One region of the Endozoicomonas sp. ALD040 genome, then DNA from elsewhere that is predicted to be linked to it. Evidence: predicted binding sites of a transcription regulator. Region 1 holds the regulator's gene; each other region holds the start of a gene.

Evidence for each region. Region 1 encodes PhoB, which activates phosphate uptake and scavenging genes when phosphate is short. Its sites were predicted from a motif close to TGTCATANNNNTGTCANA; they were not measured.
Region 2: a site for PhoB is predicted at 2,551-2,568, ahead of ACOJUN_RS06490 (PstS family phosphate ABC transporter substrate-binding protein). Genes of this name have one in related genera too.
Region 3: a site for PhoB is predicted at 4,877-4,894, ahead of ACOJUN_RS11405 (putative 2-aminoethylphosphonate ABC transporter substrate-binding protein). Genes of this name have one in related genera too.
Region 4: a site for PhoB is predicted at 4,562-4,579, ahead of phnW (2-aminoethylphosphonate--pyruvate transaminase). Genes of this name have one in related genera too.

Annotation. Positions count from the first base shown of each region.
Region 1 covers NZ_CP184829.1:2,706,397-2,712,220, reverse strand. The annotation lists gene phoR (phosphate regulon sensor histidine kinase PhoR) at 45-1,364, opposite strand; gene phoB (phosphate regulon transcriptional regulator PhoB) at 1,409-2,098, opposite strand; gene ubiA (4-hydroxybenzoate octaprenyltransferase) at 2,428-3,315, opposite strand; gene ACOJUN_RS09525 (chorismate--pyruvate lyase family protein) at 3,530-4,180, opposite strand; gene ACOJUN_RS09520 (TetR/AcrR family transcriptional regulator) at 5,061-5,699, shown strand.
Region 2 covers NZ_CP184829.1:1,949,789-1,955,612, reverse strand. The annotation lists gene ACOJUN_RS06495 (Na+/H+ antiporter family protein) at 121-1,443, shown strand; gene ACOJUN_RS06490 (PstS family phosphate ABC transporter substrate-binding protein) at 1,502-2,467, opposite strand; gene ACOJUN_RS06485 (acyl-CoA thioesterase) at 2,881-3,282, shown strand; gene ACOJUN_RS06480 (response regulator) at 3,297-3,689, opposite strand; gene ACOJUN_RS06475 (fumarylacetoacetate hydrolase family protein) at 3,759-4,421, opposite strand; gene ACOJUN_RS06470 (DUF4404 family protein) at 4,575-4,835, shown strand; gene serA (phosphoglycerate dehydrogenase) at 5,078-5,824, shown strand, end outside.
Region 3 covers NZ_CP184829.1:3,159,317-3,165,140, forward strand. The annotation lists gene ACOJUN_RS11390 (DUF1028 domain-containing protein) at 3-797, shown strand; gene ACOJUN_RS11395 (putative 2-aminoethylphosphonate ABC transporter permease subunit) at 890-2,653, opposite strand; gene ACOJUN_RS11400 (putative 2-aminoethylphosphonate ABC transporter ATP-binding protein) at 2,634-3,692, opposite strand; gene ACOJUN_RS11405 (putative 2-aminoethylphosphonate ABC transporter substrate-binding protein) at 3,780-4,802, opposite strand; gene ACOJUN_RS11410 (DUF29 domain-containing protein) at 5,052-5,543, opposite strand; gene ACOJUN_RS11415 (DUF29 domain-containing protein) at 5,533-5,824, opposite strand, start outside.
Region 4 covers NZ_CP184829.1:3,167,075-3,172,898, reverse strand. The annotation lists gene ACOJUN_RS11450 (hypothetical protein) at 234-635, shown strand; gene ACOJUN_RS11445 (hypothetical protein) at 723-1,442, shown strand; gene ACOJUN_RS11440 (YifB family Mg chelatase-like AAA ATPase) at 1,588-3,099, shown strand; gene phnW (2-aminoethylphosphonate--pyruvate transaminase) at 3,215-4,357, opposite strand; gene phnR (phosphonate utilization transcriptional regulator PhnR) at 4,641-5,366, shown strand; gene ACOJUN_RS11425 (phosphonatase-like hydrolase) at 5,466-5,824, shown strand, end outside.

The DNA.
Region 1 (5,824 bases):
GTAGTCCTAAAAGCAGAAAAGGTGCCACCGGCCCTTTTCTGCTTTCATGAGTGTTCCAACTCAAGGCATTTTTCCGGAAAGTGGCAAATAAAGCGGCTGCCTTTTCCTGGGTGACTGCTGATCGTGAGTTTGCCTCCGTGTCTCAGCATGACGTGCTTGACGATAGCCAGGCCAAGCCCCGTTCCCCCGGTATTCTGGCTACGACTTTTATCAATCCGGTAAAAGCGCTCAGTCAACCTCGGAATATGCATTGGATCAATACCGACACCATTGTCTTCTACCATCATATGTCCGCCTTCCCCGTCCTGCCACCAGCGCACAAGTATTTTCCCACCCTCGGGTGTATAGCGCACGGCATTAAAGACCAGATTCGAGAAGGCACTGCGCAACTCATTACTGCTGCCTGCCAAAAAGACATCTTCAGGACAATCCAGAGAAATCTGATGCCGGCTTTCACCACTGAGTGCACATCCGTCTTCAACGATACTGCTGAGCAGGGTTTTAACATGAACCCCATTCTCGTCTGCCTGAGCTTCAGCCGACTCCAGTTTGGACAGCAACAGCAGGTCTGCCACCAGATTCTGCATTCTCAGCGACTGCTCCTGCATCCTGTTCAGTGCTTTTTCCCAAACAGGGGGCAGACCTGAATCCGGGCCCAGACTGTCCAGCATGGTTTCGATGTATCCAGACACAACCGTCAGTGGTGTTCTCAGTTCATGGGAGACATTGGCAACAAAGTCTTTTCTCATGACTTCCAGCTGATTCAAGCGCGTGACATCTCTAACGGTCATGAGACGATTGCCTTTGCCATAAACCGTTATATTAAATTGCAGTTGATGATCAGGGTTGATTGGCGAGGGGATCTCAAGAGCTTTTTGATAACCACCCTGCTCAAAGTAGTCGACAAACCTTGGATCACGTAGCAGATTGGTAATCAACTGCCCCTGATCGTCAGGCGTCTTAAGCCCTATCAAAGTTCCAGCGGCGGGATTCCACCATTCCAGGTTGCTCTGATTATCTATCATTACAACACCGTCGTTCAGCGCAGCAGTTGATTCCTGAACACGTTCAATCACTCCGGCCAGCTTTTGCCGGGAACGACTGTGCTGTTTTTGCAATCGATAGATACCATCAAAAATTTGCCCCCAGAACCCTTTACTCTCAGGAGGCTCTTTGCTCCTGGCCTTGGGGTCATTCAGCCAGTCCAGCAGCTTGAAAAGCTGACGGAAGCTCCAGACAAAATAACCTCCCATGACCACACAGAGTCCTAAAAAAGGCTCTCCAAACAACCAGCCCAGGGAAAACCCGACAATCACGTAGGCGATCATGCGGCTCAGCAAATGGGTTTTTGAAATTGTTGTCATATTACTCCCGGCCAGATAACTGCTGAGCACTGAGCATAAAAGGTTTACACCCTCGTTGAGAAACGATATCCAGTACCACGAACCGTTTGCACAAAGGCTTCGTAGTTATCACCTAAGGCCTTACGCAAGCGTCGAATGTGTACATCAACGGTTCGCTCTTCCACATAAACGTTGCCACCCCAGACCTGATCCAGTAACTGCCCACGGGTATAGGCACGCTCCTGGTGCGTCAGGAAAAACTGCAGCAAACGGTACTCGGTAGGTCCTATTTCAGCAGGTGAGCCATCAATAGAGACTCTGTGGCTGACAGGGTCCAGCTCCAATCCCTTGATGACAATGGGAGACTGGTTATCAAATCCGCCTGTACGACGGAGAACCGCTTTTAAACGAGCAGCCAGCTCGCGGGGAGAAAAAGGCTTGGTGATGTAGTCATCGGCACCGGTTTCAAGTCCCTGGATTTTGTGGTCTTCTTCACCTTTGGCCGTCAACATAACAATGGGTATTTCAGAGGTCAGCTCATTGCGCTTCAGACGACGGGCCAGTTCAATTCCAGAGACATCTGGTAACATCCAGTCCAGCAAGATCAGATCGGGTTTGTTATCCACAATCAGAGAGTGCGCTTCTCTGGCATCTGCTGCCTCAAGACAGTCATACCCTGCCATTTCCAGAGCAACGGTCACCATTTCGCGAATCGGTGCTTCGTCATCTACGATCAGAATGGTCTTTCCTGGCATTAATCTCTACCTGTTATCTGTCGATTCGATTTCGGCGGTGACGTTCTGGCATCTATCAGCTGAAGCTCATTAGGGCTATATCAGGATGGTAGTGTCTCAGGACAGCACCTTTCCTATCGCTCAGGCTGCTTCTCACTACTTTGATCAACCGCACTATACACCGGACATTACACCTTTGAAATGTTACAGGCAGATGACACACTAAAGGCTGATATTGCAGCTTAAAAATAAAAAGATCCCTCAGGGTTTACAGGGTAAGGCTTTTCGCCATTTATCCCCACAGCCACCATAAGTAGCAATACTTACCGGGCTCTAAGCCGGATTGAAGATCAAAGATAACTCAACACGAAACCTGCAAATACAATGGCTCCGGCCCAGTGGTTACTAAGAAACGCCCTGAAGCAGGCTTCACGCTCACGACGACGGGTTAACCATTGCTGGTAAACGAAAAGGGCTGCGACAGCCAACAATGAGAGATAATAGAGAGCACCTAACTCCAGTTGATGGCCTGCCATGGCCAGTGTCATCAGGGTAAGTACCTGCAGGCAACCAACAATCAGGTTATCCATCTCGCCAAATAGAATGGCTGTGGACTTGATACCTACTTTCAGATCATCGTCACGATCCACCATGGCGTATTGAGTATCGTAAGCCACTGTCCAGAAGAGATTGGCCAGAAACATCAGCCAGACGATGTTTCCCAACGAGCCACTCTGAGCCGCAAAAGCCATGGGTATCGACCAGCCAAAAGCAGCCCCCAAAACCACCTGAGGCAGATGAGTGTGTCTTTTGGCAAAAGGGTAAGCCGAGGCCAGCAATAATCCGGCAAAAGAGAGCTGGACGGTAAGAGTATTGGTAAAGAGTACAAGAATGAAAGACAAAAGTACCATACCGGAGAAATAGATCAGCGCTTCTTTTTCCTGAATTTTACCCGTTACCAGCGGTCGATGCTGTGTTCTCTTAACATGGCCGTCCACTTTCCTGTCAGCAAAGTCATTAATAACGCAGCCTGCACTGCGCATCAAAACCACGCCGACCGAAAAAATCACCAGATTCTTCAGACTCGGTACACCTTCTGCCGCCACCCAGAGTGCCCACATAGTAGGCCAGAACAACAGATAAATACCAATAGGCCGGTCCAGCCGGGCCAGCCGTAAGAAATCTTTTAAACGGGGAAATCGTTGCAGAACTACTTCAGTGCCTGCCAATACCGCCATTGGTTTTCTGAATTGCATCATAATATTTAGCTGCTTATCTGCATCTTTATTATCATCGCTGAGATTCTTATTGCTCATCGCCCTGAATCATGACCCGCATCGCCAGTTTATCAGGTCAGGCCAGGTTCTCAATCAGGCCATGACCAGACCGACTGCGGAAATCTCTATATTTCACGAGGTAAGTGCTTCGACAAACAATCATTCTTGTAGAGCTTCAGGGTTCAGGATGCTTCGACATGACTCTGGAGTGCTTCTCTGTCTGTTCAGACAGGTCCGGCAAAAAGATTTCACAAACAGATATAGACTTTTCGTGCAAATAAAATAACGACCGCCTTCCCCAGGCTGTTTCATCAGAGTATTTTTCAACCAGATGAGGATTAAACTGACGAGCCGGCAGTTCCGCTACCTCAAATGGTCCCCGACGCATACCGGGATGATTAAATAAAAACTCCCCCAGGGGCTTAGTGCCCAGTTGCAGCAGCTCTCTGTTCGTGCCAATAAGACTGCTGTGAGGCAATACACTTCGTGCAAACACTCTGGGTCGGCCACCACAGATCAGCAGAACCTCCCTGATAGAAGCCATTTTGCTGCAATGTCTGTTTTCGAATGATCCTGCCAACTCACCAGACGTGGACGTAGCCTTTGACTGTTCATAGTTATTGAGAAACTTTAGCTCCGAACAGGTCGGCATAAAGGTCCCGTGACGAATAACCTGAACCCTGAAGTCGCCGTCAAACTCATGTTTCAAACGCTGAGTCAGGGAACCTCTGTCCAGCAGCCAGTCTCTCCAGGGCTCTGGAATCTGCTGTTTCAAATAATGTCTCGGCTTCCAGGATAAGCCTGAAAAATCAATAAAAGGCACCATCACTCCTGCTGCACAAATCCAATTTTCCAGAACTGCCCCGGGAGGAAACAAGGCAGCTCACCTTGACACTCCCCGCCTTGTCAGGCGAGGCTTCTGACTTCATAAGCTACAGCCAGCCTATAACGACCGGACTTACGCAGAAGCCTCCATCAGCAGCAACCGGGTGCCCCTCGGTTATTTATTGGTCTTTTGTTTGATTTGCCGCTGCCTTAACGGGTCACTCAGGTATGGGTTCATCTGGTTCTTCAAGGGCGGTTGGGCAGTTGGCTCTGCCTTAATTTTTTGTTAACAGTGCTTGGTTTTCATCATCGTGAGTTTCTGCATAGAGACAGACCGACAGTGAATTTAGCCAACTATGCACAAACACGCAAGCATAAGGCTCTTCACCAGCGCGGCCCGACCTACGCGGCCCGACCTACGCGGCCCGACCTACGCGGCCCGACCTACGCGGCCCGACCTTCCCGACTTATATCTCCCTCCGCCCGATTGAGGGTGTCGCAAAACTCCAACAACTCGTTCCCACGCTGGAACCCACAGGGCCTAAAAGCATGGCAACCAGAGTTTTTGCGACACCCTCCAAGGAGCCTGACCGAGAATAGACTGCCCTACTGCGGCGGCAGCAAATTGGTCTGAAAATCCGCTTTTGTTCGTCAAATAGCTCGCTATTCTCCTCACAAAACCGAATTTTCATCCTCAATTTTCTGCCGTCCTCGCTACGGGCGCTATTCTCGGTCAGGCTCCAAGGCGGGGAGTGTCACGGTTTCCTCAATTTCTTTCTGCCTGACTTTAATGGACACGACCGAATTCTTTTCTATGCTTCCTGCCAATGGTATAAATCATCCCCAAGGGATGATCGAAAACTATAAATCAGGATCCGCGCATGGCTGTCGTAAAACGTACGCCCCAAAAGACCGGTCGTATAAGAACCGAGAGAGTTCGGCTGATTTTGAAAGCTGCCGAACAGGAGTTTGCCCGGCATGGATTCGGGGGAGCCACAATCCAGCGTATAGCTGACCTGGCCGATTTACCAAAACCGACTGTCTTGTATTACTTCAGTAACAAGCAGGAAATTTATGACGAAGTTCTTAACAATATTTTGTATCTCTGGAATGACAAACTGAACAGCTTTCATCCGAAAGATGACCCTGCAGAGTCACTTGAACGGTATATCCGCTCAAAAATAGAAGTCTCCAGAAGATACCCCACAGCCAGCCGAATTTTTGCCAGTGAAATCATTCATGGCTGCCAGCAGCTGTCTCCGTCCATGAAGGACTCTACCCAGCAGTGGTTTAAAAACAAAACAGAGATTTTTCAGCACTGGATGGATGAGGGTAAAATGGCCCGGGTAGAGCCCATGCACCTGATTTTTATGATCTGGGGATCGACTCAGCATTACGCTGATTATGAAAAACAGATCTGCCTTATCATGAACAAAAAGAAACTGCCTGCCTCAACCTACGATCAAGCCGCTGACACTATCTGCGACATTGTTCTTCGTGGTTGCGGTCTGAAGGTTTGAGAAACGATAAAAATCTTGTAGAGTCACAAGGTAAAAATGAACCGGGCAGATTAACACGCAAGTCACTGCCATAAACTGCTGTATTGGCGGTCTATGGTATACGGCAGCTTGTTGCACTATCCAGA
Region 2 (5,824 bases), 760 kb from region 1:
ATTCTCTATTTGCGCGAAAAATAAACCAATTAACTACAATCTGGTAATGCCGCTATTGTCCATGCTTCACTATAGATAGCCGCTGGCCGTTATAACGATAAAATACAATTTGGAATTAATATGAACGCAGTGATTCTGGCGGTTGCCGTCATGCTCGCGTTGAGCTTGTTGCGCGTTAATGTGGTTCTGGCACTGTTTGTGGGGGCTCTGGCCGGGGGAGTGATCGGTGGTCTGGATATCTTCCAGACTCTGGAGGCATTCTCCAGAGGTTTGGGCGGTGGCGTAGGCATTGCTATCAGTTACGCCATGCTGGGTGCTTTTGCTGTAGCCATTGCCCGCTCCGGCATACCTGAGTGGATGGCTGGAAAGATCATCCGCAAAGTAAAGAACAGCAACAGCTCGCACAATAATGTGAAGCTAAAGTACAGCCTGTTTCTGGCGCTTGTGTTGATGGCTTTTTCTTCCCAGAACCTGATACCTATCCACATAGCCTTTATTCCCATACTGATTCCTCCCTTGTTATCGGTATTCAGTGCTATGGCGATTGATCGTCGTCAGGTGGTCTGTCTTCTTACCTTTGGCCTTACCGCGACCTATATGATTTTTCCTGTAGGCTTTGGCAATGTCTATCTGAATCAGATTCTTGGTGGCAACCTTCAGGAGAATGGGCTGGATATTGAACTGAGCCAGATGCCGCTGGCGATGGCGATTCCCGTTTTGGGTATGTTCCTGGGGTTGTTGCTGGCTGTTTTTTTCAGTTACCGAAAGTCCAGAACCTATCGTGTAGAAGAGACCATTTTGATTCATGAACAAGATATTCAGTTAAGCAAGCCTGCCATTATTACCTCTGTCATAGCCATTGTTCTGGTGCTGGTGAGTCAATTGACAACCGGGTCCATGGTTCTCGCTGCTGCACTGGGCTTTATTACCATGGTCATTGGGCGAGTCGTCTGCTGGCGGGAAGCAGATGAGGTATTCAATGAGGGTCTGCGCATGATGGCAGCTTTTGGCTTCATCATGATCTCGGCCGCAGGTTTTGCGGAAGTGCTCCGCTCAACAGGTGATATTCCAGAGCTGGTGAGTCAGGTACAGATGTTTGTGGGAGGCAGTCAGGCTCTTGCGGCCATTCTTATGCTTCTGGTCGGGTTACTGATCACTATGGGTATTGGCTCTTCGTTCTCTACGGTTCCGATTATTGCCACCCTTTATGTGCCACTGGGCATGGAACTTGGATTTACGCCACTGGCGATAGCCTGTCTTGTGGGAGTCGCAGGAGCATTAGGTGATGCAGGCTCCCCGGTTTCAGAATCTACCATTGGTCCCACTGCCGGCTTGAACGTGGATGGTCAGCACGACCACATCCGGGATTCGGTGATTCCCACCTTTTTACACTTTAATATTCCGATGATTATTTTTGGCTGGATTGCCGCCATGATTCTTTGAGTACCCGCCATAAAAACGGGGCCAGATGGCCCCGTGTGGATCACTCATGAATCTGTGATTACAGATCGAGTTCAGACAGATACTTTTCAACCACCTTGGCAGGCAGAGGGATGTAACCGTCTTTAACGACGACTTCCTGACCCTGCTGAGACAGTACCATCTTCAGGAATTCGCCTTCCAGAGGGGACAACTTCTTGTTGGGCTGCTTGTTAACGTACACGTACAGGAAACGAGACAGTGGATAAGAGTTGTTGACAGCGTTAGCGGGCGTTGCCTCAACGAATGGCTGACCGGCTTTCTTGGCCAGAGGTACAGTACGTACGCTGGAAGTCTGGTAACCGATGCCGGAGTAGCCGATGCCGTTTACAGATGCACTGACAGACTGAACCACAGAAGCAGAACCAGGCTGCTCATTTACGTTGTTACGGAAATCACCTTTGCAGAGGGCTTTCTTCTTGAAGTAACCGTAAGTGCCGGATACAGAGTTACGGCCGTACAACTGGATTGAGCGGTTTTTCCAGGCTCCGTCCAGACCGGCAGCACCCCAGGTACTGATGTCTTTGTCGCCACCACACTTGCGGGTGGAGGAGAAAATAGCGTCCACTTGAGCCATGGTCAGACCCTTGATTGGGTTGTCCTTATTGACGAAAACAGCCAGAGCGTCAATGGCAACCGGAACAGCAGTGGGCTTGTAGCCATGCTTCTTCTCAAAAGCTTCCAGTTCCTTGTCTTTCATCTTGCGGCTCATGGGGCCGATGTTGGACGTTCCTTCCGTCAGAGCGGGTGGTGCAGTAGAAGAACCGGCAGCCTGAATCTGTACGTTCACATTAGGATATTCACGCTTGAAATCTTCTGCCCACAGAGTCATCAGGTTAGCCAGAGTGTCAGAGCCGACACTGGACAGATTGCCTGATACACCACTGGCTTTCTTATAAGTGGGGATCTCAGCGTCAATCTGACTGGCAGAGGCAGCCTGGATTCCGGTCGCAAGGGCAATTGTTGTTATTAGAGCTCTAAGCTTCATTCGTATCTCTCCTAAAGGGATTTTTTAGCCTCTCTTATACAGCTACAGGCATTTGTTTACTGGCAAGAACTATAAGATGAAAATGTGACAGTTATATGAACGACAGTGAAGCTTTATATTCGCAATAGTCATAATGTAAAATCACTGACTTTAATTCCAACTTGATTGTAGATTACTGATGAAATGCCAAGACAGGTACGAGCCCGGCTTGCAAAGCATGCCTCCTGTGCCAGTTTCTATTCGCTGAGTGTTTTAGCTACAACGCTAACTGAGAAGAGAAGTAAAATACCTTCAGCTGGAAAAGCTTCACGATCAGGAAGATCGCGGGCGCAAGAAACAACTGACATTATATATAGGGATTTTCAGAGTCGGTTGCGCCAAAAAAATAAAAACATCAAGTGCTAGAGAGCAATATGGAACTGAATAATGATCTTGCTCCCGGACCTCAGGGAGAACTGACGCTGAAAGTGCTGGCAGACTACCAATCTGTTAATACGACAGGCGATGTCTTTGGTGGCTGGGTGGCCATGCAGATTGATCAGGCTGGCGCAATCATGGCCAGAAAGATTGCCACAGGACGTGTTGTCACCGTTAGTATCGGCAGTATGAGTTTTATGCGCTCAGTTAAAATGGGCGATATTCTTGCGCTGTTCACCCGGGTGACAGAGGTCGGCAAAACGTCAATTCGGGTGGTCGTTGAAGCCTGGGTGGAAGATAAACACGGTCGCGCCAAGCTGACTGAAGCCAATATGGTTTTTGTAGCCATTGATACACAGGGCAGAACGTCTCGAATCCAGAGCGCCAAAAGCCCTTAGGATTTGAGGCAGTTTCAGTCTTGGGTCCAAAGAACCAGCTTTTCTGATAAAGATGCAAGTGAAACAGGTTTGTCCAGAAAATCGTCCATACCGGCAGACTTACAGGCAATCTTATCCGATTCCGAGGTGTTGGCTGTGAAAGCGATAACCGGTATTCCGGCATAGTGTTGCCCGGAGGCTCTGATTTTTTCAGTGGCTTCCAGACCACCCATGATGGGCATCATGCAATCCATGAGAATCAGGTTGAAGGCCTCTGAAGTCTCAAGAATGTCCAGTGCTTCCTGACCATTCTGGGCCACTTTGCAGCTGCAGCCCAATTTTTCAAGTAGCTTTTTGACCACCATCTGGTTTACCTGGCTATCTTCCACCACCAGAATATGGACGCTGTAGGTTTCCCTGACTGACACTGGCTTTCCTTTGCCTGTGGCCTGATTTCTCTACAGTCAATATCTGAAGAAGTGCCGGGTTCTTTAGGATCAAATGCAGGATGTTGCCAGACTAAAGCGGTCAGTAATAGCTAATTCCAGCCGATCTCCCTGCTTCAGAGGACCAACGCCGGCCGGAGTGCCAGTGAGGACAATATCGCCGGGTTCCAGTGTGAAGTGACGGCTTATGTAGCTGATCAGCCCCGGAATTGAGGTCAGCATATGGGCTGAAGTGTCTTCCTGACGTGTCTGCCCATTAATTTTAAGGCTGAAGTGAATGTTATCGAGATCGGGCAGGTGCTCTTTGGCAATAAACCCTGAAACGGGGCAGCTGCCATCAAAGGCTTTGGCCACTTCCCATGGCAGTCCTTTTTCTTTTAGCCGGGACTGAACATCCCGGAGTGTCAGATCCAATGCCAGCCCTATTGCCTTGATGGCATCAATGCTCTCATTCTCGCTGGCATTCTGGAGTCGGGTGTCCATCAGAATTGCTATTTCTGTTTCGTGGTGAACTTCACCGCGATCGACGGGAATGGCAAAGGGTATTTCCAGAGCTGTCAGTGATGTTGAAGGTTTGATAAACAACACGGGATCGTCGGGCAGCGGATTGTTCAACTCCCGAATGTGCTCGGCATAATTTCGGCCGACACACACCACTTTGCCGGCCGGCAGATCAATGCGGTCGCCACTTAGCCAGTGATGCCTGTACTTCATAGGGCGTCCTTCTTGCTTGTTTGTTCTTGTGTTTTTATTTTGCTCATGGCCTGGCACATCGCTAGTATTTATCAGCCGGGTACGACTGCTGAAGCTATCATTCACAGTACAAATATTGTGTTTTCCAGATTAACCTGATCACAGGAGCACGTCATGTCTGAAGAACTCCACCTGAATATCCAGAATCTGCATGACCTGCTTGAAGGACAGCCTGTGGACGAATGTACTGCAGGGGCTCTCAAGCAAATTACCGATGAACTGCAGCTGGCTCTGGCTCAGGCAGAGGGCGATATTCCTCTGCAGGACTACAACGAACAGCTCGAGCAGGAAGCGATCAAGTTTTCCGAACAACATCCTGCATTGTCTCAGGCCATCAGACAGATTCTGACTACGCTATCAAGCATAGGTGTCTGAAACAGAAAACACATAATAACTGCTCTGCACGCGAGGTTTAAGTCCTGTAGTGGTGATTGGACAAGGAACATCTGATTCATACACTCAAGGTAAGGGTTTTTCTCTTTTTTATGCTATTATCCACACCCCGGTCGGTTCTGAAACCAGATGACTCGGGTTGTATTCAGCCATTGACAGTATTTCCCACTCAATTTGGCTGAAGTACTTTTCAAGGTAGATTAAAAGACATCCGAGCTATTGTTATGCCCTCTATTTCCCTGGACAAGAGTAAGATTCGATTCCTTCTTCTGGAGGGGGTTCATCAGTCTGCTGTGGAAGTGCTTGAAGCTTCCGGCTACACCAATATTGATTATGTTTCCAAGTCCTTACCAGACGATGAGCTGAAGCAGCGGATTTCCGAAGCGCACTTTGTAGGCATTCGATCCCGAACCCAGCTGAGTGAAGACGTCTTTGCTGCAGCCCAGAAGCTGATCGCTGTTGGTTGTTTCTGCATCGGTACCAACCAGGTAGAGCTGGATGCTGCTACGTCACGGGGAATCCCGGTCTTTAATGCACCTTATTCCAACACTCGCTCTGTTGCTGAGCTGGTTCTGGCTGAGGCCATTCTTCTGTTGCGGGGTGTGCCTGAAAAGAATGCCGTTGCTCACCGGGGTGGCTGGCAGAAGAGTGCCGCCAATTCCTATGAAATTCGCGGTAAAAAGCTGGGTATTATTGGCTACGGCAGTATCGGAAGCCAACTAAGTGTTTTGGCTGAATCTATGGGCATGGACGTTTATTACTACGATGTGGTGACCAAGCTCTCCATCGGTAATGCCAGTCAGGTCGGCAGTCTCAATGATCTGCTGTCCATGTCTGATGTTGTCAGCCTGCACGTTCCTGAAACACCCGCCACTCAATGGATGTTTGGCGAAGAGCAGTTTGCGGCTATGAAGGAAGGCAGTATTCTGATCAATGCTTCTCGCGGAACTGTTGTCGACATTCAGTCCCTG
Region 3 (5,824 bases), 450 kb from region 1:
CAATGACAAAAATTCAAGTGGTTTTTGAGCCTATGAAATTTCGTTTTATTTTCAGTGTGCTGTCACTGCTGTCAGTCTCTTTAACTGCTCAGGGTACTTTTTCTATTGTTGCCGTTGACCCTGTTACCAGAGAAGTTGGGGCTGCCGGGGCAACCTGTTCTCCTCTAAGCGCCTTCCAGCGTACGGAAACCGATTTTTTATCACGACTGCATCCGGGCAAAGGTGTCATCGTCAGCCAGGCTTTTTACCACGAAGTCAATCAGCAAAATGCCAGCAAAAAGATGGATGAGGGTATGAGTCCCGAGCAAATCATTCGCTGGCTAAAGGCCAATGACGTGGATCAATTCCCATCCGCCCGGCAGTACGGCATTGTCGATTTTGATGCTGCCAATCATCCACGGTCTGCTGCTTTTACGGGAGAAGATGTCTTTATTGCAGATGGACATCGTACGGGAAACCATTATGTGATTCTGGGAAATTCTCTATTACATGAAGCAGTATTGGATAATATGGAAGATAGTTTTAACGGTACCCAGGGCAGTCTGGCTGATAAACTCATGGCCGCCATACAGGGCGCTAATTTTGCTGGTGCCGATCGCCGCTGTTCTTCTAAAGGGGTTTCCTCATTATTCTCTTTTTTGGTGGTTGCCCGACCTGATGACACCGAAGAGAACTACTACGTCGATTTGGGCGTAGCGTCCGTTCCCGCAGGTGTCGATCCGATCAATGAGCTTCAGGCTCAGTTTGACAAATGGAAAGCATCTATTTCCGGGAAGCAGGTGCATCAAGACCTTTGATATCCTCCCCGTCGTAAAAATATTCTGCTTCCCATGCTTCATCGTGGGAACGAATCAATCACGTTCCCACAGACCAGCGAGTTTTGAGTGCTTCAGGAGTGCTTCCACTTCTGGGTTCTGTTCAATAGCAATTTACCCAACGTCATATGAGCTATCTTGACGCAGGCTGCGGTTGCCAGAATCAAAACCGCCATGGCTGCGGCCGGGCCTGTTTGTCCGGCATCTTCCATATTCATTACAGAAACGGAAGCCAGCATAGTATCCGTGGAGTAAAGGAAAACAACAGCCGACGTGGTGGTCAGGGCGTTGACGAAAAGGTAGATCGCTATATCCAGCAAAGCAGGCGTGCAGACCGGCAGGGATACTTTCAGGAAAGCTTTATACTGTGGAATCTTGAGTGATGCGGCTACCTGTTCGATCTCGGCGGGTAACTTCTTCAGAGCGGTCAATGCCGTCAGGTGCCCGACAGTGAAATAGTGGGCCACGGTGTTGATAACCAGAATAGCCATGGTTCCATAGAGTATACCCAGCGGATTACCGGCCTGATTAAAGAAGAAGATATAACCCAGACCCAGCACCATACCGGGTACTGCCATCGGCAACATGGCCATAATGTGGATAAAGTGCCTTAGTATGGGGGGTAACTTACTTTTTTCCACATTGTAAGCGGTAATGAAAATAATCAGGGTTCCGGCAATAGCCGTATAGAACGCCATTTCCAGAGAGTTGAAATAGGGTTCCCAGCCATTGGCACTGAACCTTTCAAACTGATAGTTGTTCCAGGATAGCTCCATATTCCAGGGCCAGAAAGTGACCAATGAGCCATAAATCGCCATGCCCACCACGGCCAAAATGGCCAGAGAGACCAGGCTACAGAGCAGGAAGAAAATGCTGTCCTTCACGGGGTTTCGCTCGGGCTGGAAATTGACTGAGCGAGCGCCAAACAATTCCTTCTGTTTTTTCTGCACTCTGTGATCAATCACAAAAGCCAATAGAGCGGGTATCAGCAAAAGCACACTGATGACAGCGCCCATGGCAAAGTTCTGCTGACCGGCGACCTGTTTATAGATGTCGGTAGCCAGTACGTTATATTGGCCACCAATCACTTTCGGGACACCAAAGTCGGTTACGACCAGGGTGAATACGACAGTGACCGTGCTGATCAAACCAAACTTGGCAGCTGGAAGCGTGACTGTTGTAAACGTTCTGAATGGAGAGGTACCCATGGAGCGAGCTGCTTCATAGAGTCTGGCGTCGGATGTTGAAAGCGCCGTGGTAAGAATTAGCAGTGCATGGGGAAAGGTCCAGAAAGCCAGACCCATAACAATACCGGGCAGACCATAAATAGAGTGACCAAACAGCAGGTCTACAGCCACCCCCTGATTACCAAACAGATAAATCATACTGATGGCAGGCAATAGGGAAGGTGCCAGTATGGGTAACATGCCCATTACTTTGAAGAGCGGTTTCAAAGGCATCTGGGTTCGTGTCAGTCCGTAAGCAAACAGGAATGACAAGCTAACGACTATTGTCGTAACAATAACACCGACTTTCAGCGTGTTGCCAATGGAATGACTCAGGGCCGGGTTGCCAAGATACTCAGCAAAGTAACTCAGACCAATAAACGTCCCACTGCTGTCCTGAACGCTTCTTGCCAGCATGGCCAGGAGTGGCAGAAGCAGTGAAATGATCAGATAGAGAGCAACCGCTCCGATGACCAGCCCAAGAATCCATTGATCCCTGCTGATGGCTGGCAGCAGAGGCTTCCGGCCCAGTGCTGGAGAGTTTGCATCCGCTGGGGTGTGTGTAGATAGACTCATATTTAAAGCGGGCTCATCATGCTGCAGGGAAGACATGGATATGTTTTTCACTCAGGGACAACCGATTCTGGCTCCCCGGTTCCAGCTTAAGGCCAGCCAGCTGGTGGACAGGTACATCGACTTTAATCAGTCGCTCACTGCTCCAGCCAACAGGGCTGCACTCTGCACGAACAAAGGAGCCCTGAAACTCCAGACTTTCAACACTGACTGGCAAAGCAGACTGACCTTCACTGAAGCTCAGGTCTTCCGGACGAATCCCCAGAATCACTTTTCTCGTTGTTGACTCAGTCACTGGCAGAGAGAGTGGCTGGTTGGCCAGTACGACCTGATTCTTTTTGTTGGTATCACCTTCCAGAAAGTTCATGGCGCCAACAAATTCAGCAACGAAGCGAGAGGCTGGCTGTTTGTAAATTTCTTCCGGTGTGCCTATCTGTTCTATGTTTCCGTGATTCATCACCACGATGCGATCAGCCATAGCCATGGCTTCTTCCTGGTCATGGGTCACCATAATGGTGGTAATGCCCAGTTTTCTTTGCAGCTTACAGATCGTTTCCCGCAACTTGATTCTGACTTTGGCATCCAGGGCCGAGAGGGGTTCATCGAGCAACAACAACCCCGGAGAGAGTGCCAGAGCCCTTGCCAGTGCTACACGCTGTTGTTGACCGCCAGAAAGCTGAGAGGGAAATTTGAGGCCGGAATCCTGCAGGCCGATAATATCCAGCCATTGGTTCACGCTGTCCTCAACTTCACGTTTGGATTGACCCTGGTTTTTCAAACCAAAACCGATATTTTCTGAAACACTCAGGTTGGGGAACAGGGCATAGGATTGAAAGACAATGCCGAAGTCTCTTTGTTCAGGTGGGAGTGCTGTTATGTTGGTGCCATCCTGCCAGATCTCTCCCTGTTTACAGGCTTCCAATCCGGCAATCATTCTCAACAGCGTCGTCTTTCCGCAACCCGAGGGGCCGAGAAAACAGATGAATTCACCCTTATTAACGGACAGGGAAATCTCTTTGAGAGCGGTGAAATCGCCGAAGCGTTTCCCCAGGTTTTCGATGGTGAGAAAGGGTTTCATAGCGTTAACTTCCTAAAGCTCCAAACCTGAAAAGCCGTTTATTCCCGTTGGGGAATAAACGGCACTTTCTGTGTAACTAGTGTGATATCACGACTTGGGTTCGGACATATGATCGAAACGCTTGGACCACTCAGCAAGTACAGTCTCACGCTCACTGGCCATTTCACCAAAGTCCAGATCCACCATGGCGCTTTCTACATCTGGATAGTTAGGTACTTCTTTACGGACGTCTTTGTGACCGACAACGGGGTAAGCCTCTACATAATGCTCATTCGCTTCCTGGCTGAGAGACCAGTCGATCAGTTTTTTTCCAGCTGCAGCCTTGTCGGTACCTGCAACCAGACCCACTGACTCCACATCCCAGCCAATGCCACCTTTTGGCAGAATCAGATCCAGTGGCGCGCCCTGGCTTTTCAGTTGAGCTCCACGAACTGCCATGGAAATACCAATAGCCACTTCACCCATGGCAGCCTGAACACAGGGCTTGGAACCTGAGTGAGTGTATTGGGACATGTTGTTGTTCAGCTTATCCATATAGGCCCAGCCTTTGTCTTCACCCATGCTCTGCAGCCAGGCGGAAACCTGCATATAGCCAGTGCCGGAAGAGGCCGGGTTAGGCATGGCAATCTGGCCCTGATAGACCGGATCAAGCAGGTCTTGCCAGGATTGAGGCTTGGGCAGTTTTTTGGCTGCGGCTACCGCTTCGTTGTAGCAAATGACATTGAAATAGGCCTGGTTGCCAAACCAGGCTTTAGCGGCATCAGGATCAACCAGCTGAGTCTTGATTTGATCCAGACCTCTGGGCTTGTAGGTGCCCAGTACGCCTTCGTCCTTCAGCAGTGCCATGCTGGAACCGGCCAGACCCCATACGACGTCTGCCCTGCTGTTATCTTTTTCTGCCAGCAGTTTAGCGGTCATGATACCGGTAGAGTCCCGTACCCATTTGATGCTGATATCGGGATTATCCTGCTCAAAGGCTTTCTTGTAGCGATTCAGAATGTCGGTCTCAAAAGCAGTATAAACCGTCAATTCCACAGGAGATGCAGCGAAAGATGAAGCGCTGAAAATTGAAGTTGTTGCCAGGGTCAGGGCTGTCAGGTGTTTTTTCATGGAGCTCTCTCCAGTCGGATAATCATTTTGTTCTGGCTAAGACCAGAAGGGATATCGCGATTCTACGAGAGAGAAATGACTAAAATATTACAGATCTTTTTCGACTCTGTGACAGCTTCCTGCAACATGGCCAACTCCTGGTCGTCGGAGGCTGTGCAATCAGGCGGCGGTTCGGCAGAGTGCCCAGAACCAGGGCGGGGTCTTTGGCACCATTATTACGGTGGCGGGGATTGGGGCTGCTGCGCTGCTTTAGTCGCCGGGCAGCCAGTCGTCATCTGTGATCTGTTCAAAGGTCCATGGGCATTGGCCGGGAAAGCTTTTTTTGCTCAGCTTCTGGCTTTCACTGCGAGCGTAATTGTTCATCTGCTTAACTGCTTGCCGACAAGCATCGGAATATGCACCCGCCAATAACTCCACGATCATGGGCTGTAAATGAGGGTGTTTTGAAATTTGCTTTTCAATCGCTGCTCTGGAATTGTAGATACTTGGCATCCACGTCTGGACAACCTTATCCTCTACCCACAAATCTTTCAGAATGCGTTTCTGATAATCGTATTTGAGAAGATGTAAAACCAATACCGATAAATGAGACTCAAGAGTATCTCTGGTACTGCCCATTTCGTACTCCATCGCCTCCAACAGATTGTCAATGTCGAGTTTGTGAAATTGTCGCTGAGCCAGCAGCTCCCGTTGCTGGCTTAGCCAGGCGGTGTAGTCGGTTTTGTATAAATCAGTCATCATCAGCCTCCGGCAGCCAGCCATCTTCCATGATTTCGTCATAGGTCCATGGGCACTCAGACGGGAAAGCGTCGGGTCTGCACTGCATCTCGTTGGCAGCAAGCTTTCGGGCGTACTGATAGGCTTTTGGCAAAATCTCGTCCAGTTTACTATTGAGAGCGGGATTTTCTTCAAGCTCATGCTCAATGGCAATACGTTGTTTACTGATACTGGTTGACCAGCTTCGGAACCATTGATCCATCTCATGCAAATCATTTTTTTTACGCTGCATCTGCCATTTAAGC
Region 4 (5,824 bases), 460 kb from region 1:
CTTCACTGACACTTTTCATTGTATAAAAAAATAATTCAAATCAATAAGTTAACTTGAAATCAAAATTATCCCCCTCGGTAGTTATCCCTATAGAGATACTACTTTCTTCGCTATAGCATTGCTCTACAAATTAAGATGACTGCCTCAACTCCATTTGGTAGCAATGGCCATATCCCTACAAAGACAGGATGGCCTCAAGGACAAATAGTGAAAATTTCAGGAGAACAATCACTATGAAACGCGCACTTTCAATGTTTACTCTGCTGATGACCATGGTGATGTCTGGCTTTGCACAGACTGCATCTGCGGCTGGCTGGGAGCTTCTGGGCGAAAAGAAAGTCAGTCGTCGTGCAGAAGTAGACACCATCCGTGTTGGTCTGAGAGACGGTGCTTTCAAGCGTCTGCAGTTCAAGGTCAAAGGTGCAGACGTGGATTTCGACAAAGTGATTGTTCACTACGAGAACGGTCAGAGCCGTGAAGTAGCCATCCGCAGCAAAGTCAGAAAAGGCGGTAGCTCCCGCGTCATTGACCTGCCCGGCAAAGCAAGGGCCATTGAAAAAGTAAGATTCTATTACGACACCGAAGGAACCGGACGCGTTCAGGCCAGTGTTCTGCTGATGGGTAAGTCTGCCTGATAACAGACAACCGAGAAGTGGCAGCTGAACGACTAAGCTTCCGGGTCTGGAGCCATTGAGCTTCAGACCTCTCTGGAGAGAACCCATATGATAAAACGACTGTTTACGTTTTTAGTTTTACTCACCACTTTTTCACCGGTCTCAACAATGGTCCATGCAAGCCCGGGCAATAATGATCGGGATGAAATACGTGAAGAGCGCCGTGACGACCGTCAGGATAATCGTGAAGAGCGTCGAGACGACCGTCAGGACAATCGCGAAGAACGTCATGACGACCGTCAGGATAATCGTGAAGAGCGTCGAGACGACCGCCAGGATAACAGAGAAGACAGAAGAGATGATCGTCAAGACCACCGTCATAATGGCTGGGATGGCCCAAAGGTCATTAAGAACAACCTGGTCGTTGTAGCCCCTAGAAAAAGGGTGATCAGAAACAATATTGTCGTGGTAAGAAACTATGGTAACTCATACTACGGCTATGGCCATTACCACGATGACAACGATGCCTACAAATGGCTGGCGTTTACGGCCATCACGCTGAAAATTCTCGACAACATCAATGAAGCGGCGCAGCGTGCTCACGAAGAAGCACAGATCAAAGCCACTACAGCGCCTGTCGGTGAAAAAATCATCTGGGATGAAGGCGATGCCTCCGGCTATGTTGTTACTACCAAAGAAGGCAAAAGTGCCTCCAGCGGTCTGGTTTGCCGTGAATTTCAACAGTCCATTACAGTAGGTGGTCAAACTGAGGATGCCTGGGGTCAGGCTTGCCTGCAGGAAGACGGTTCCTGGAAAATCATTAACTGACCTCTGCACCGGCCAGCCTGCTGGCCGGGCAATTCTGCCAGCAAATCTCTGAATCACTGCTATTCTCAACCCTTCAGCTTTGCAAAGGCATTCCATTCCGGTGTGCCAAAACAACAAAAACAAGCACAAAAAGAAGGGAGTGTTTATGTCGCGGCTAGCTGTTGTTCAAACCCGCGCCAAAACCGGGCTGGATGCGCCTGCGGTATCGGTTGAAGTGCATTTGTCGGCAGGTCTGCCAGCCCTGAATATGGTCGGTCTTCCGGAAGCTGCTGTTCGTGAAAGCAAAGACAGGGTAAGAAGTGCCATCCTCAACAGTGGCTTTGAGTTTCCGGTTTCCCGTATTACCGTTAATCTGGCACCCGCTGATCTTCCCAAAGAAGGCGGTCGCTTTGATCTGCCTATCGCTCTGGGTATTCTGGCGGCATCGGGCCAGCTCAAACCTGAGTCTCTGGAAGGTTACGAGTTTCTTGGTGAACTGGCCCTCTCAGGCGCGCTGAGACCGATCACCGGCTCACTGCCAGCATCCATAGCCTGCAGCCAATCGGCTCACACACTGCTGCTTCCCCAAATGAATGCACAAGCGGCAGCCCTTTGCCCTGATGCCAGAGTGTTGGGAGCAGAAAACCTGCTGGGCGTCTGCGCTCATCTCACCGGTAATCAACATCTTACAGAAGCCACCTGCAACAGGAATGAATCCCCTGTCGATTATCCCGACCTGCTGGATGTAAAGGGGCAACAACAGGCTAAACGAGGTTTGATGACGGCGGCCGCTGGTGCTCACCATCTGATTTTCTACGGTCCTCCGGGAACCGGCAAAACCATGCTGGCCAGTCGCCTGCCCGGGATTCTTCCCGAGATGAATGACCAGGAAGCTCTGGAAGTGGCCGCCATACATACTTTGTCTTCCTACAGCCAGCCCCCTTCATGGAAGCAGCGACCCTTTCGCAACCCCCATCATACCGCTTCAGCCGTCGCCCTGGTGGGTGGTGGCAGTCAGCCCCGACCAGGAGAGATTTCCTTTGCTCACAATGGTGTCCTGTTTCTGGATGAACTGCCGGAGTTTCAAAAGGTAGCCCTGGAAGTACTGAGAGAGCCCCTGGAAACCCGGGAAGTGGTTATTTCCAGGGCCAAAGGTCAGGCCAGCTTCCCTGCCGGCTTTCAGTTAATTGCCGCTATGAACCCCTGCCCCTGTGGATATCTTGGCGATCCACAGAAAGCCTGCCAGTGTTCTGCCGAGCAGGTCAGACGTTACAAACGAAAACTGTCAGGTCCTTTACTGGATCGCATTGATTTACAGATAGAGGTTTCCAGTCAGAAAACGGAGCGACTTTTTGAAAACCCGCCCGAAGATGAAAACCTGTCAACTGAAAAAATACGTCAACAGGTGATTCAGGCAAGGTCTATCCAGCAGCACAGGCAGGGGAAACCCAACGCCCGATTGTCTGCCAGCGAGATGGATGAATACTGTTCACTGAATAAGCAAGAACAGGATTTTATGACCCGGCTGTGTGACAAACTGGGTTACTCAGCCAGAGCCGTACACCGAATACTGAGAGTGGCCCGAACTCTGGCGGATATTGATGAGGACAAAGACATTCAACAGAAGCATCTTGCTGAAGCGGTGCATTACAGAAAGCTGGATCGTGAACCAGGTTAACCGATAACCTCTCTTTGTTATGAAGCTGTTTTTTCAATCTCTGGCTATCAGCTCAGCGGCTCAGGCAGATCATCTATCAGTCAGCGCTTACTTTCAGGTTCACACCCTGACAGTATTACTGTTCCTGCCAGTACATGCTTTCGGAAACGGCTTTAATCAATCGGCTGATGTCTTCCGGATACACTTCCCCGATATTGCCAATTCTGAAACAGTCAGCATCAGAGACTTTACCGGGATAAATGACGAAACCTTTCCCTTTCAGCTGCTCATAAAAGCGGAGGAATTCATAATCGGGGTGCTCGGGGGAGTAAAATGAAGTTATAAACGGAGAGTGCAGTTCAGTGTCTAACAGGCACCGGAAGCCCAGCTCACTCATACCCTGGACGAGCAAACGCTGATTGCTGGCGTAGCGCTTGTGACGGGCAGCAATGCCCCCCTCTTCAATCAACTCTGCCAGGGCTTGATGGAAAGCCCTTACGGTGTGGGTGGGGGAAGTAAAACGCCACTTACCGTGATTCTTTTCCATGCATTGCCACTGATCATAGAGGTCCAGAGACAGAGAGCGGGCCAGGCCTTTGCATTGGGACAAAAGAGTACGACGAGCTATAACAAAGCCAAAACCGGGTACGCCCTGAATACACTTGTTGGCAGAGCTGATCAGAAAATCAATACCCAGCCCGGCAAGGTCAATCGGCACACCGCCGAAGCTGCTCATGGCATCAATAATCAGAATACAGTCGTGTTTCTTCACCACCTGTGCGACTGCTTCAACAGGGTTCAGCATGCCTGTTGTGGTTTCACAATGAACAATGGCGACATGAGTGATGGCTTTATCTTCAGAGAGTACCTGATCAATTTCCCCCGGCGTCGGCGGATTAATCTCACCACAATTCAGAACACTGTGGGGAATATTCAGATACTCGGCAATCCGGGCAATACGGGCACCGTAAGCCCCATTGTTAATGACCAGTAATTTCCCTTCATCAGAGATAACCGACCCGACGGTTGCTTCTACCGAAGCAGTACCACTACCCTGCATGAGAACGGCGGTGTAGTCATCAGTATCCGAGGCCAGTTTAATCAGCTGACTGCGGATCTCTTCAACCACGCCAAGGTTGTAATCATCGTCCCAGGTACACCAGTCACGCAGCATCGCTTCTCGGACACTGGCAGAGGTTGAGAGGGGTCCCGGAGTCAACAGAAGATAAGGATTTTCCAGGCTCTTTTCTTTCACAGTGGGCACTTCTTTTGTAGACATGACTTTAATGAGACACCTGTAGAAACAGAAATTTCAATCGTCTGGTATATACCAATTGGTACAAAATCATGATGGAGACACTTTTTTCTGTAAATACCCAGCGACCACTCTTCATAAAAATTTCACATTCATACCAGTCTGGAAACAACAGCTAAAAGAGCTCCCCCAACGTCAGTCAAGCAAATAGTTAATTGTCATAAAAGCGATCATTTAATTGTCATAAAAGTCGTTTAGTATGGTCTATACCAGTTGAAAATCCATTGACCCTTAGAGAATAGTATTTATGGGACAGGGAAAAAATCAGTATCAAATCATTCGCACGGCCCTGAACGAGCAGATAGAAAGCGGGGCATTAAAACCGGGAAGCAAGCTACCCTCGGAGCGATTGCTGAGTGAAAAATTCGGTACCACCCGCATTACTCTCAGAGAGTCATTGTCATCACTGGAAGCCGACGGACTGGTCTATCGAGAAGATCGCAGAGGCTGGTTTGTTTCTCCGCAAAGAGTGACCTATGACCCTACGGTGAATGCTAACTTTCATACCATCGTTACCCGCCAGGGCAGAGTACCCGGTACCCGGATGATCCATGCTGAACGGGTTCCAGCACCGCCCAGGGTTCAAAAGCTACTTCAGATCCCAGCTCTGACCCCTGTGTATCGGCTGCAACGCCTTCGTTCAGTGGATGGGCGAAATGTCCTCTACGTTGAAAATTACATGAACCCTGCCTACTTCCCGGATCTGCTCAAGCATGATCTGTCTCGATCACTCTCCGATATCTATCAGGAGCATTATAACCGCCAGTATGCCCGGGTCAGTTTCAGGTTGTACCCGGTAGGCCTGAATGCCGAGGCTTCTTTGCACCTCAAGGTCACCACGGGCAGTTCCGGTTTGTTGGTTGAGCGAACAAACTACGATCAATCGAATGTCTTGATTGACTGTGACTTTGAGTATTGGCGGCAGGATGCGGTGGTTATAGCCGCTGACACCACTGTGAGCCCCATGACTTGAGAGTCATTAATACCTGCTGGTGCCAATGGTATGAGCCATTTTCTTACTGAACGTCCAAACCCTTTAATTTCCGAATCTGAAAAATGAGAAGAGGTCACAATGAACAAAATTCAACTCGCGGTTTTTGATATGGCTGGTACCACGGTCAATGAACACAACGTCGTTTACAAAACCGTTCAGAAGAGCCTTGTCGACGCAGGCTACGATTTCACTCTGGACGAAGTCCTTGAGCATGGCGCAGGCAAAGAGAAGCATCAGGCCATAAAAGATACCCTGTCGTCCAAAGGCTTTGACCACTCGGACTCGGAACAAATCTTCCAGTCCTTTAAAAAACAACTGACACGGGCCTATGAAGAACTGGCAGTCACCTCTTTTGACGGCGTCCCCGAACTTTTGAAAGAGCTGCGGGCAAGAGGCATCAAGGTCGCACTCAACACCGGCTATAGCCGACAGGTAGC